DNA from 3 places in the Rhodopseudomonas parapalustris genome. Region 2 is predicted to be linked to each of the others. Evidence: predicted binding sites of a transcription regulator. Region 2 holds the regulator's gene; each other region holds the start of a gene.
The links. Region 2 encodes PhoB, which activates phosphate uptake and scavenging genes when phosphate is short. Its sites were predicted from a motif close to TGTCATNNANCTGTCAT; they were not measured.
Positions count from the first base shown of each region.

Region 1: ugpB (sn-glycerol-3-phosphate ABC transporter substrate-binding protein UgpB) is a predicted target of PhoB. The motif match lies at 1,661-1,677, and genes of this name have one in related genera.
Region 3: phnC (phosphonate ABC transporter ATP-binding protein) is a predicted target of PhoB. The motif match lies at 3,308-3,324, and genes of this name have one in related genera.

Region 1 covers NZ_JAMKBZ010000009.1:170,988-175,708, forward strand. Annotated here, with positions in the region: tRNA gene M9H71_RS10835 (tRNA-Ala) at 57-132, shown strand; gene M9H71_RS10840 (CaiB/BaiF CoA transferase family protein) at 332-1,537, shown strand; gene ugpB (sn-glycerol-3-phosphate ABC transporter substrate-binding protein UgpB) at 1,734-3,062, shown strand; gene M9H71_RS10850 (endonuclease domain-containing protein) at 3,102-3,542, shown strand; gene ugpA (sn-glycerol-3-phosphate ABC transporter permease UgpA) at 3,546-4,427, shown strand; gene ugpE (sn-glycerol-3-phosphate ABC transporter permease UgpE) at 4,427-4,721, shown strand, end outside.
Region 2 covers NZ_JAMKBZ010000010.1:132,334-137,054, reverse strand. Annotated here, with positions in the region: gene M9H71_RS11495 (acetylornithine transaminase) at 1-911, opposite strand, end outside; gene M9H71_RS11490 (GcrA family cell cycle regulator) at 1,389-1,898, shown strand; gene phoB (phosphate regulon transcriptional regulator PhoB) at 2,243-2,956, opposite strand; gene phoU (phosphate signaling complex protein PhoU) at 3,030-3,746, opposite strand; gene pstB (phosphate ABC transporter ATP-binding protein PstB) at 3,770-4,591, opposite strand; gene pstA (phosphate ABC transporter permease PstA) at 4,588-4,721, opposite strand, start outside.
Region 3 covers NZ_JAMKBZ010000002.1:215,727-220,447, forward strand. Annotated here, with positions in the region: gene phnE (phosphonate ABC transporter, permease protein PhnE) at 1-430, opposite strand, end outside; gene phnE (phosphonate ABC transporter, permease protein PhnE) at 427-1,308, opposite strand; gene phnD (phosphonate ABC transporter substrate-binding protein) at 1,377-2,285, opposite strand; gene phnC (phosphonate ABC transporter ATP-binding protein) at 2,394-3,206, opposite strand; gene M9H71_RS03110 (transferase hexapeptide repeat family protein) at 3,386-4,063, shown strand; gene M9H71_RS03115 (alpha-D-ribose 1-methylphosphonate 5-triphosphate diphosphatase) at 4,060-4,721, shown strand, end outside.

The DNA of each region.
Region 1 (4,721 bases), on a different contig from region 2:
TATGTGATCAACGATTGCCGCGCGGCCGATTTGATTTGCGCCGCGCACCCAGGGAAGGGGCCATAGCTCAGCTGGGAGAGCGCTTGCATGGCATGCAAGAGGTCGGCGGTTCGATCCCGCCTGGCTCCACCATCTTCCTTCCCTCCCTTCAGGCTTATGCGGCCTTCGTTTCGCCCAGGCGCAGAGCCTGCGCCCTCAACGCCAATCCTCCGCCAGTCCTGAAGCCGCTCGCCCGCCGCCGACGAAGCTGAAAGCCGCCGGGCATTTGCCAAGACGGTGTCGAGGACGGTAAGTTCGCCGCCCCTGCAAAGCTTCGATAAGAAAGCCCTTAATGACCTCTGCATCGATGCCCGGCGCGATCGCCGGATTGCGCGTGATCGATCTCACACGCGTGCTCGGCGGCCCCTATTGCACCCAGATCCTCGCCGACCACGGCGCCAACGTCATCAAAGTCGAGCCGCCGGCCGGTGACGAGGTGCGCGACTGGGGCCCTCCCTTCCACGACGAGGACGCCGCGTATTTTCTCGGCGTGAATCGCAACAAGCGCTCGATCGGCCTCGATCTCGCCTCCCCCGGAGGCCGGGACGTGCTTTTGAAAATGCTCGAAGAGGCCGATGTGCTGATCGAGAATTTCAAACCCGGCACGCTCGACAAATGGGGCCTGTCGAACGAGGTGATTCGCGAGAAGTTTCCGCGGCTGGTGCATTGCCGGATTTCCGGCTTCGGCGCCGACGGTCCGCGCGGCGGCAATCCGGGTTACGACGCCATCATCCAGGCGATGACCGGCATGATCGCGGCGACCGGCTCGCCGGAGAGCGGCCCGGTGCGAATCGGTGTGCCGCTGGTCGACATCACCACCGGCCTGTATGCGACGATCGGTATCCTGATGGCGCTGGCGGAGCGCGAACGCTCCGGCAAGGGCCAGTTCGTGGAGACCACGCTGTACGAAACCGGTCTCGCGATCATGCATCCACATACCGCGAACTACTTCCTGCACGGCAAACCGCCGTCGCTGACCGGCAATGAGCATCCGAATCTGGTGCCGTATTCGACCTTCAACGCCCGCGACGGTCAGATCTTCACCGGCGTCGGCAACGACGGCACCTTCCGCAAGCTGTGCAAGGAGATCGGCAAGCCGGAGCTCGGCACCGATCCGCGCTTCGCGCGCAACAAGGACCGCATCGCCAACCGCGCCGCCCTCCGCGCCGAACTCGAAGCGGTGTTCAGCCAGCACGATGCGGTGCCGCTGTGCGACCGGCTGCTCAACGCCGGCCTGCCGGCCGGTCCGGTGCAGTCGATCGACAAGGCGCTGACCAGCCCGCACACGGCCTACCGCGGCGATGTGATCGAGAAGGATTGGTACAAGGGCGTTGCCTCGCCGATCCGCTTCGAGCGCACCAAGGCAAGCCTGCGCAGCCTGCCGCCGAAGTTCAGCCAGCACGCCAGCGAAGTGCTCGGCGAGTTCGGGTATTCGGCGGACGATATCTCGAAGATGGTCGCTGACGGCATCGTCAGCGGCTCGGAGCGCAAACGCTGATCGGACCGGCGCCGGCAGCAAAGCCGGCGCCGACGACCGCGACGCAACAATTCGTGCGTCGCATCATAGGCTTTTCCGGCGGCCGCGATGCCGCCGCTTCCCTACCCGGCGGCCGCTCGATACGGTCATGTGCCTGTCATTGCGTGCTGCTACGCGCGCCCACCACGACAGTGACGTGCCCAACCGGGAGGTTTCCATGGCATTTCGACCCTTTGGCCTGACTGCGGTTGCCGCGACGGCAATCGCTGCGACGTTGGCGCTGGCTGCGCCGGCGCATGCGGTCACCGAGATTCAGTGGTGGCACGCGATGACCGGCGGCAACAACGACGTCATCGTCAAGCTGGCCAACGACTTCAATGCCGCGCAGAGCGACTACAAGGTGGTGCCGACCTACAAGGGTGGCTACGCCGATACCATGAACGCCGGCATCGCCGCGTTCCGCGCCGGCAACGCGCCCCACATTCTGCAGGTGTTCGAAGTCGGCACCGCCACCATGATGGCCGCCACCGGCGCGGTGAAGCCGGTCTACAAGCTGATGCAGGAAACCGGCGAGCCGTTCGATTCGAAGGCGTATTTGACGGCGATCACCGGCTACTACTCGACCTCGAAGGGCGAGATGCTGTCGTTCCCGTTCAACTCGTCGTCGATGGTGATGTGGGTCAATCTCGACGCGCTGAAGAAGGCGAACATCGCCGAGATTCCGAAGACCTGGCCCGAAGTGTTCGACGATGCCAAGAAGCTGAAGGCGGCTGGCTACGCCACCTGCGGCTTTTCGACCGCCTGGGTCACCTGGGCCAATCTCGAACAGCTCTCGGCCTGGCACAACGTGCCGCTGGCCAGCAAGGCCAATGGTCTCGACGGTTTCGACACCAAGCTGGAATTCAACGGGCCGGTGCAGGTCAAGCATCTGCAAAAGCTGATCGAGCTGCAGAAGGACAAGACCTACGATTACTCCGGCCGCACCAACACCGGCGAGGGCCGCTTCACCTCGGGTGAATGCCCGCTGTTCCTGACCTCGTCGGGCTTCTTCGGCAACGTCAAGAACCAGGCCAAGTTCAATTGGACCAACGCGCCGATGCCCTACTATCCGGACGTCAAGGGCGCGCCGCAGAATTCGATCATCGGCGGCGCTTCGCTGTGGGTGATGGGCGGAAAGAAGGCCGACGAGTACAAGGGCGTCGCCAAATTCCTGGCGTTCCTGTCCGACACCGATCGCCAGGTCGCGATCCACAAGGCATCGGGCTATCTGCCGATCACCAAGGCGGCCTACGAGAAGGCCAAGGCCGAGGGCTTCTACAAGGATCAGCCTTACCTCGAAACGCCGATCAAGGAACTCACCAACAAGCCGCCGACCGAGAACTCCCGCGGCCTGCGGCTCGGCAACATGGTGCAGCTCCGCGACGTCTGGGCCGAGGAAATCGAGCAGGCACTGGCCGGCAAGAAGACCGCCCAGGAAGCCCTCGACGCCGCTGTGACGCGCGGCAACGCCATGCTGCGGCAGTTCGAAAAGACGGCGGTGAGGTAGCTACTTCAAACGCGCTCTCTTCCTCCCCTCCCCCCGCCCTTGCGGCGGGGAGGGGTCGGGGGTGGGGGGCCCAGGCACGACGCTGATGGCACGCACGATCGACGAGCGGTCCAACGAGCGCGGAGCTTTCGTCAAAATCCGACGGAAGCCGAGCGGAAGCTGTGGCAACGTCTGCGCCGGCCAGCGTTTGCCGAAGCGCATTTCCGCCGGCAAGCCACGATCGGCCCCTACTATGCGGACTTCGCCTGCCATAGGCTGAGCCTCGTGATCGAACTCGACGGCGGGCAGCACGCCGGATCCGAGTCGGACCTTGTTCGAACCAACTATCTCAATGCGGCGGGCTATCGCGTGCTCAGGTTCTGGAATAACGATGTCCTGAACAACATCGACGGTGTGATGCAGACCATCGTAGACGCCGTCCGCGCGGCTCCCCCCACCCCCGACCCCTCCCCGCCGCAAGAGCGGGGGGAGGGGAGCTAGTCGATGCTCAAGCACGCCGTCTTTCAATCCAAATTCCTGCCCTATCTGCTGGTGCTGCCGCAGCTCGCGGTGGTGCTGGTGTTCTTTTATTGGCCGGCGGTGCAGGCCGTGATCCAGTCGTTCCTGCTGCAGGATGCGTTCGGCCTGTCGACCGTGTTCGTCTGGTTCGACAATTACAAGGAACTGCTGGCCGATCCGGATTACTTCGCCGCGATCATCCGGACCTTCGTATTCTCCTTTGCGATCGCGCTGTCGTCGCTGTCGCTGGCGCTGCTGCTGGCGGTGATGGCGGATCGGCCGCTGCGCGGCTCGACGTTCTACCGCACCATGCTGATCTGGCCCTACGCGGTGGCGCCGCCGGTGGTCGGCGTGCTGTGGGTGTTCATGCTCAACCCCTCGCTCGGCGTGATCGCCCACGGCCTGCGTGCGCTCGGCGTCGACTGGAACCCGCTGCTCGACGGCGATCAGGCAGCGCTGCTGATCGTGCTCGCCGCGGCGTGGAAGCAGATCTCCTACAACTTCCTGTTCTTCCTCGCCGGGCTGCAGGCGATCCCGTCCAGCGTGATCGAGGCGGCGGCGATCGACGGCGCTCGGCCGATGCGTCGGTTCTGGACCATCATCTTCCCGCTGCTGTCGCCGACCATCTTCTTCCTGGTGATCGTCAACATCGTCTACGCGTTCTTCGACACCTTCGGCATCATCGACACCATGACCCGCGGGGGGCCGGCCAAGGCGACCGAGACGCTGGTCTACAAGGTGTATCAGGACGGTCTGCTCGGCTCCAACCTCGGCAGTTCCGCGGCCCAATCGGTGATCCTGATGGGCATCGTGATCGCGCTGACCGCGATTCAGTTCCGCTTCGTCGAGCGCAGGGTGAATTACTGATGGTCGAGCGCCGGAGGTTCGGAAATCTGCTGCCGCATCTGATCCTGTGGATCGGGGTCGCGATCGTGGCATTCCCGGTGTATCTGGCGTTCGTCGCCTCGACTCAGGACAACGCCACCATCGCCAACGGCCAGATGTCGCTGCTGCCCGGCGGCCACTTTCTCGAAACCTATTACAAGACAATCTTCGTCGGCTCGTCGGGCACCACCCGCGAGCCGGTCGCCAGCATGCTGTTGAATTCGTTCGTGATGGCGATGTCGATCGCGCTCGGCAAGATCGCGATCTCGATCATCT
Region 2 (4,721 bases):
ACGTGGTCGAAGAATCCCGGCTGCAGCATCACATCGAGCACCGCATTGGCGACCGCGACCGCCAGCGGATTGCCGCCGAAGGTCGAGCCGTGCGCACCCGGCGCCATGCCCTTCGCGGCTTCGGCGGTCGACAGACACGCGCCGATCGGAAAGCCGCCGCCGAGTGCCTTGGCCAGCGCCATGATGTCAGGCGCGACGCCGAGCCGCTTATAGGCGAACAGCTCGCCGGTGCGGCCCATGCCGGTCTGCACTTCGTCGAAAACCAGCAGCAGGCCGTGCGCGTCGCACAGCTCGCGCAAGGCCCGGAAGAACGCCAGCTCAGGCGAACGCACGCCGCCCTCGCCCTGCAGCGGCTCGATCAGGATCGCCGCGGTCTCCGGACCGATCGCCGCCTTCACCGCGTCGATGTCGCCGAGCGGAAGCTGGTCGAAACCTTCGAGCGGCTTGCCGTAGCCTTCCAGGTACTTTGCCGAGCCGGTGGCGGCGAGCGTGCCGAGCGTGCGGCCGTGGAACGCGCCTTCGAAAGTAATCACCCGGGTGCGCTCGGGCGCGCCCTTCGAGAAGTGATAGTGCCGCGCCATCTTCAACGCGCACTCGACCGCTTCGGCGCCCGAATTGCAGAAGAACACCATGTCGGCGAAGCTCTGCTCGCACAGCCGCTCCGCCAGCCGTTCGCCCTCAGGGCTCTTGAACAGGTTGGAGACGTGCCACAGTTTGGTCGCCTGCTGCTGCAAGGCTTCGACCAGATGCGGATGGCAATGGCCGAGCGCGTTGACGGCGACGCCACTGGTGAAATCCAGATAGCGCTCACCGTCGGTCCCGTGCAGCCATACGCCCTCGCCGCGCTCGAACGCGACATCCGCTCTGGCGAAAACCGGGAGGAGATGGGACGTTGCAACGCTCTGAGACATAGCCGATCCGATCGGAAAAAAGCGGGCCGCCGGCCGGACGCGTCACGCGCATGACACGAACGCAGTCAGGGACAACGTACCCCGGAAACGAAACGTGCCGCCTTTCCAGGCGGCACGTGGCATTATTTTAGAAGCGTCGAACTCACTGTCAACACGGAGCTTCGACGAAGTGCTGCCAGAAAAGCACTACTTCTGCAGTTTGTTGTGGCTTCGCGGACTCACTCACAGGAGAAGGTGTGGACGCACCGGGTCGGACTCTTGCGCCCGAGTCACGGCATATTGTAGCCTTTTGCCTGTCGGGTACGACATCTCGTGCGCGGTTTGTAATCCATTTCGAGTTCTCGGATGAGGCGTAACGCCGGGGCGGCAAGGGTCGTCCGGCGAGCGCTAAGGGATTCTGACAGCAGAGATTTTGACGACCTCACAGCCGCGGTTCCGCGCCGCCCTTCGGCGCCCGCGGCAGGAAGGGATAGAACTATGACGGCATTGACCTGGACCGACGAGCGCGTCGAGCAGTTGAAGAAATTGTGGGAGGGCGGGCTGTCGGCGAGTCAAATTGCCGCTGAGCTGGGTAACGTCACCCGCAACGCCGTGATCGGCAAGGTCCACCGCCTCGGCCTGTCGGGCCGGGCCAAGAGCCCGACCTCGGCAGCTCCGCGGCCGCGCAAGGCGCGTCCGGTGCAGCAGATGATGAGGGTGAACCGTCCGGTGGCCCGTGGCAACACCGCCTTGGCACACGCCTTCGAAGTCGAAGCGGAGCCGGATCCGGTCACGTTCGACAACGTGGTGCCGATGAACCAGCGGCTGTCGCTGCTCGAACTCAACGAAGCCACCTGCCACTGGCCGGTCGGCGATCCGTCGAGCCCGGAATTCTTCTTCTGCGGCGGCAAGTCTCTGCCGGGCCTGCCGTACTGCGCGCATCACTCGCGCATCGCCTATCAGCCGGTCGGCGACCGCCGCCGCGCTGCGCCGAAGACCACCCGCTAGACTGACGCCGCCAGCCCAAGGCCGCGGCAAACCGCGCTCGCGCAGCGCAGGGCTGCGCGGCCCTGCCAAACTGTCATCGCCCGCAAAAGCGGGCGGCCCAGTATGCCAGAGCGTCCGTTACTTCCCGCCCACTTACTGTAATCCTGAATCCTCCGCTTGCGCGGAGGATGACGCTGCTATGTTGGGCTAAGGCCGCGGCCGAACGATTGCAAAAGCGGTAGGGTCGGCAAAGTCGCGCCGTGCCCACGGATTACAACATCACGCTCGCGGTCATCGTGATTTGAAAAGAGCCTTTTGGTGGGCACGCTTCGCTTGGCCCACCAACATCGCAAACCTGCTAACAACTACGATGGGCTGCCTTCCACCTTGGCGAAGCGGTCGTCGAGAGCGTAGCCGGCGCCGCGGACGGTGCGGATCGGATCCTGCTCGCGGCCGATATTGAGCAGCTTGCGCAGGCGCCCGATGTGGACGTCGACCGTGCGCTCGTCGATGTAGATGTCACGGCCCCAGACGCCGTCGAGCAGCTGCTCGCGGCTGAACACCCGGCCCGGATGCTCCAAGAAGAACTCGAGCAGGCGATATTCGGTCGGGCCGAGATCTATCGGCCGGCCTGAACGCGCCACCCGACGCTTGTCGCGGTCGAGTTCGAGGTCGCCGTAAGCCAGCACGGTAGCAAGCCGCTCGGGCGCTGCGCGGCGCAGCAGGCCCTTCACCCGTGCCAGCAGTTCCGGCACCGAGAACGGCTTGACGATGTAATCGTCGGCGCCGGTCGCGAGACCGCGGACCCGCTCACTCTCCTCGCCACGCGCCGTCAGCATGATGATCGGCAGTTGCTTGGTTTCCGGCCGTGCCCGCAGCCGGCGGCACAGTTCGATGCCGGACAGGCCCGGCAGCATCCAGTCCAGGACTACCAGGTCGGGAATCCGTTCCTTCATCCGGGTGTCGGCGTCGTCACCGCGCGCCACCGTTTCGACCTCGTAACCTTCAGATTCCAGATTGTATCGCAGCAGCGTCGTCAGCGCTTCCTCGTCTTCGACTACCAGAATGCGCGCAGCCATCGTCGTCCTCGTCTCAGTGTCGTCTCGATACGCCCCTGGCGGCCGGCCCGGCGGGCCGGCGGCCAGATCTGCGTCAGTTACCGGGGGTCGCGTTCGCGAAGGTGGTCATATCGCCCTTCGGACGCTTGTCCATGATCTGCTGACCCTCGATCATGTAGAACACCGTCTCGGCGATGTTGGTCGCATGATCTCCGATCCGCTCGATGTTCTTGGCGCAGAACATCAGGTGGATGCAGAACGAGATGTTCCGCGGGTCTTCCATCATGTAGGTGAGCAGTTCCCGGAACAGCGACGTGCAGATCGCGTCGACTTCCTCGTCGCCGTTCCACACCACCATCGCGGCCGGCAAGTCGTGCGCCGTGTAGGCATCCAGCACCGCCTTGACCTGCGACTGCACCAGATCGGTCATGTGCTCGAGGCCGCGGATCAGCTTCAGCGGATGGAAGTCGCTGTCGATCGCGTTGACACGCTTGGCGATGTTCTTCGACAGATCGCCGATCCGCTCCAGATCGGTGGCGACCCGCATCGCGCCGACGATGTCGCGCAGGTCGACCGCCATCGGCTGACGTCGGGCGATGGTGAGCACCGCGCGCTCTTCGATATTGCGCTGCATCTGATCAATCTCGGCATCGGCCGCGACCACGCGCGAGGCCAGCGCGACATCGCGCCGGATCAGCGCGTCGACGGAGTCGACGATCTGGCGCTCGGCCAGGCCGCCCATCTCCGCGACCTGCCGGGTGAGTTCCTGCAGATCGCCGTCGAACGCCTTGGTGGTGTGTTCGAATCCCATATCCGTGCTCCTCGCCCGCGGCGTCAGCCGAACCGGCCGGTGATGTAGTCCTGGGTGCGCCGATCGCTCGGCGAGGTGAAGATCTTGTTGGTCGGGCCGAACTCGATCAGCTCGCCCAGATACATGAAGGCGGTCGATTCAGACACGCGCGCCGCCTGCTGCATGTTGTGGGTGACGATCGCGATGGTGTACTGCTCCTTCAGCTCGTCGATCAGCTCTTCGATCTTGGCGGTGGAGATCGGATCGAGCGCCGAGCACGGCTCGTCGAACAGGATCACTTCCGGCCGCACCGCGATGGTACGCGCGATACACAGCCGCTGCTGCTGACCGCCGGACAGGCTGAGACCGGAGGCGTTGAGCTTGTCCTTGACCTCGTTCCACAGCGCGGCGCCGCGCAGCGCCTTTTCGACCCGCCCGTCCATTTCCGATTTGGAGATCTTCTCGTACAGGCGGACGCCGAACGCGATGTTCTCGTAGATCGTCATCGGGAACGGCGTCGGCTTCTGGAACACCATGCCGACCCGGGCGCGGAGCAGGTTGAGGTCGAGCTTGGGGTCGAGAATGTTGGTGGTGTCGAGCAGCACCTGCCCCTCGGCGCGCTGTCCCGGATACAGGTCGTACATCCGGTTGAAGATGCGCAGCAGAGTCGACTTGCCGCAGCCCGAGGGGCCGATGAAAGCGGTGACCCGGTTGGCGGCGAGCGCGAGATTGATGTGCTTCAGCGCGTGGTTCTGGCCGTAGTAGAAATTGAGGTCACGCACGGTCACCTTGGCCGGGCCGTCCGGCTGGGCGCCGATCAGCGGCATCGCGGACGGAACGCTGGTGGCGATCGAGATCTCGGTCATTTCGTGGTCCTCTCGGCGCCGATGATGCGCGCGCCAATGTTCAGGGCAAGCACGGTGAGGGTGATCAGCAGCGCGCCGGTCCAGGCGAGCTGCTTCCAGTAAGCGTAGGGGCTCTGGACGAAGTTGTTGA
Region 3 (4,721 bases), on a different contig from region 2:
TCAGCGTATCGACGCCGCGCACCATGTCGAGCAGCCGCCGGGTCAGCAGTTGCAGCGGGCGGATCCGCAGCACGTTGCGGGCCGCCAGGAACGACACCGGGAATGCCAGCAGCGCGCCGCCGAGCGTGCCGAGAAACGCGATCGCCAGCGTTTCGCCCATCGCGTGCAGATAGACCTGCGCGAGCTGCCACGAGCCCGGATCTGGCGGCAGCATCAGGCCGACAAATTCGATCAATCGGCTGACGCCGCTGAGCAGCCGGTCGAACGGGATATCGAGCCGGATCAGGCCGAACACGAACAGCGCCGCCGCCAGCGTCAGGCCGCCGATCAGCTTGCCGCGCCTGATCCAATTGGGCCGGAACTGCTCGGGGAAGCGCGCGACGATACCGGCCTCGTCGCCGAAGCTCAGGGTGCGGCGGGGCACGCTCATCGTTGCTCCTGACCGATCAGGCGTCGACGCACGCCTTCGGTGAAATAGTCGATCAGCATCACGGTGACGATGATCAGCAGCAGGATCGCGCTGACGTCGGTGTAGTAGAACTTGCGCACCGCCTCGATCAGATCCTGGCCGATGCCGCCAGCGCCGACGAAACCCATCACGGCCGCGCCGCGGACGTTGATCTCGAACCGCAGCAGCGCGTAGCTGACGAAATTCGACAGCACCTGCGGCACCACCGCGAACCGCACCTTCTCCAGCCAGTCGCCGCCGGCCGACACCACGCCTTCCAGCGGCTTGTCGTCGATGTTCTCGACCACCTCGGCGAACAGCTTGCCGAGCGCGCCCGCGGTGTGGATCGTGATCGCCAGCACGCCCGGTAGCGGGCCGAGCCCGAACGCCAGCACGAACACCAGCGCGAACACGATGTCCGGAACGGTGCGGCAGAACTCCAGGAAGCGGCGGGTGATGAACACGATCGCACGCGAGCGCACCAGATTGGCCGAGGCCAGAAAGCACAGCGCGAAGCCGGCCAGCGCGCCGAGCAGCGTGCCCACATAGGCGATCAGGATGGTGTCGAGCAGCAGGCCGGTCCAGCGCTTGATGCCCCAGAACCATTCGTTCAGGTCGGTCCACAGCGTCGCCAAGGCGAGCTTCGGCGCGATCGAGATGAAGTAGGACGGGAATCGCCAGAAATTCTCGGCCAGCTTGACCAGATCGACTTCGCCCATCCAGGCCGCCGCGGCGATCGCGGCGATCAGGATCGCACCGCCGAGCGCCAGTCGCCGCCGCTTCTCGGCCACCGCCGCATCGTAATGATCGGCGAGCGCACGAAGCTGGGGTTCGGGAAGTTCGGTGACGGCTGCCTGCATGCGGGTGTCCGACATGACGACGTGGGCGACCGGTCGGCCGCCCACGTCCAATAAGGTGCGGGGATCCGTTACGACTTGTGCTTGCGCAGGGTGTCGACGAACTTGATCAGCTCGACCACCGGCTCGTAGTCCTTGTGGCTGGTCGCCGCATAGGGCTTGGCCTTGCCTTCATAGATCTTGTTGAAGGTTTCCGGATCGTTGGTGGCCAGATCGAGCACCGCCTTGCGGATCGCCGCCTTGAGGTCTTCCGGCAGGTCCGACAGATAGGCCATCGGCGAGTTCACGATCAGGTCCGACTTCAGGATGATGCGGAAGTCCGCAGCCTTGACCATGCCCTTGCGGTCCATCCGCAGCAGGTTGGATTCGTCCTCGGTGTTCCACCAATTGAACGCCGCATCGCAGGTGCCCTGGGCGACGCCGATCACTGCGTTCTCGTGGCTGCCGGCGTAGATCACCTTGGCGAAGAACTTGTCGGGATCGATCGACATCTTGTTCATCATGAAGCGCGGCACGTTGTTGCCGGAGGTCGAATTCGGGTCGACCAGGCAGAGGTTCTTGCCCTTGAGATCTTCGATCTTCTGGTAGGGCGAGTCCTTCTTCACATACAGCACCGAGTGATAGCCCTTTGAGCCGTCACCGTTGACCTCGATGGCGAACGGCTCGACCTTGGCACCGACCAGATAGGCGCGGGCGTAGGACGCCGGGCCATACATGCCGATGTGGATGTTGCCGGCGCGCTGGCCCTCGATCACCGCGGCATAGTCGTTGGCGATGCGCAGCTTCACCGGCACGCCGAGCTGCTTGGTGAGGTAGTCGGTCAGCGGAGTCCAACGGGTGGTGGTGCCCGAGGCGTTCTCGTCCGGGATCTTGCCGAACACCAGCTCGGGATATTTCGCCTTCCAGTCCTGCGCCGGCGCGGCGTGCGCGGTGAACGCCAGCGCGGCAGCGGCGGCGACGAGAGTACGGAGCTTGATCATGAGGTTTCCTGTCTCTTCAGTCGGTGAACGGTCGAAACACGGCGACCGCACGCGGACGCGCCGCGGGCGGTGCCGGATAGGGAAGACGGCGAACGATCGCCGCCGGGATCAGGCCACGGCGACGCCGACCAATGCGGGGGCGGGAAGGCCGTGCGGAACGTGCGGCGCGGCGCCGAGCACTTCGTCGGCTTCGAGGTCGTAAAGCTCGCGCGCGATCTGGTCGGTGAGCGCGGCCGGCGCGCCGTCGAACACCACGCGGCCCGAGGCCATGCCGATCAGCCGGTCGCAATAGCTACGGGCGAGATCGAGCGAGTGCAGATTGCACAGCACGGTGATGCCGAAGTGCTTGTTGATGCGCAGCAGCGCATCCATCACGATCTTGGTGTTGCGCGGGTCGAGCGAGGCGATCGGCTCGTCGGCGAGCACGATGTCCGGCTGCTGCACCAGCGCGCGGGCGATCGCGACGCGCTGCTGCTGACCGCCGGAGAGCTGGTCGGCGCGTTGCGCCGCGTAGGACGCCATATCGAACTGATCGAGCGCCGAGATCGCAAGCGCGCGATCCTGCTCCGGCCACATTTGCACCAGCGAGCGCCACGACGGCACTTCGGACAGCCGGCCCATCAGCACATTGGTCAGCACGTCGAGGCGGCCGATCAGGTTGAATTGCTGAAAGATCATCGCCGAGCGTGCGCGCCATTGTCGCAGCTCGCGGCCCTGCAGCGCGGTCACATCGACGCCTTCGAACAGGATGCGTCCCTCGGACGGCTCCGCCAGCCGGTTCAGCATGCGTAGCAGGGTCGACTTGCCCGCGCCGGATCGGCCGATCACCCCGACGAAGCTGCCACGCTCCACCGAAAACGATGCGCCATCTACGGCGGCTTTGCTGCCGAAACGGCAGGTCAGACCCTCAACTACCAGCATGCGCTGCTCCCGAAACAGGTTCGGGAGGAATCGCTAACGCTGTTGTTTTGCAGCCGTGTGACAGTCGATGTAGTTCGGCCGACATATCAAGGTCTTCGCTGCGTCATCGATGCGTCACGACGGCGTCACGGGCGGCGTCGATGACAGGCTCACCCCCAATCATCGCGCACGAGAATCCCATGGCTGCGAAACTGCTGACGGTCGCGCCGACCGTCGATCCGACCGCCAAGCTGCACGACGTCACCCTCGGCGCCTATTGCGAAGTCGGCGCCCGCACCATCCTGAACGAAGTGGCGATGGGCGATTACTCTTACGTCGTCAACGACTCGCAGATCACCTACACCAGCATCGGCAAGTTCTGCTCGATCGCGGCGATGACCCGGATCAACCCCGGCAATCACCCGATGCAGCGCGCCACCCAGGCGCACTTCACCTACCGCGCCAGTACTTATTTCGAGGGCGAGAGCGACGACGCCGAGTTCTTCGCCTGGCGCCGCTCGCATCATGTCGAGATCGGCCACGATGTCTGGATCGGTCACGGCGCCATCGTGCTGCCGGGCCGTAACATCGGTACCGGCGCGGTGGTTGCGGCCGGCGCGATCGTCACCCGGGACGTGCCGGCCTACACGATCGTGGCCGGCAATCCGGCGCGGCCGATCCGCCGACGTTTCTCCGAGCAACAGGCGGAGCGTCTAGTCGCGCTGGCGTGGTGGAATTGGGGCCACGAAGCGTTGCGCACCGCGCTGCCCGACTTCCGGAAATTGTCAGTGGACGAATTCCTCGACCGATATGAAGGTGCGGCCGAAGTGCAGCCGCCGGACCGCGAGCCGGCGACAGAACAGCAGGTGATGGGATGAGCGAGATCGCGATCGAAGGTGGCCGGACGCTGCTTAGCGACGAGATTGCCGAGGCATCGTTGCAGCTCGCCGGCGGCGCCATCGCGGCGGTCGGCTCCACGAGCGGCAATGCGGCGATCCGGATCGATGCCCGCGGCCTGCTGGTGCTGCCCGGAATCGTCGATCTGCACGGCGATGCCTTCGAGCGGCAGATGATGCCGCGGCCGGGCGTCGACTTTCCGATCGACGTGGCGCTGATCGACAGCGACCGCCAGGCGATCGCCAACGGCCTGACCACGGTCTTTCACGCCGTCACCTGGTCGTGGGAGCCCGGCCTGCGCAGCGCCGACAACGCCCGCCGGATGCTGGATGCGATCGATCTGACCAAGCCGCGGCTTTCCGCCGACACCCGCATTCATCTGCGCCACGAGACCTTCAATCTCGAGGCGGTCGACGAGATCGCCCAGTGTATCGGTGATCGCCGCGTCGATCTGTTCGCCTTCAACGATCACATGGACACGACGCTGGCGAACCTCGCCAAGCCGCAGAAGCGCAACCGGGTGGTCGAGCGTACTGGCCTATCCGACGATGAATTCGATCGGCTGGTCGAGCGCGTCGCGGCGCGCGGCGACGAAGTGCCACAGGCGAATCGGCGCCTCGCCGCCATCGCCCGCGAGGT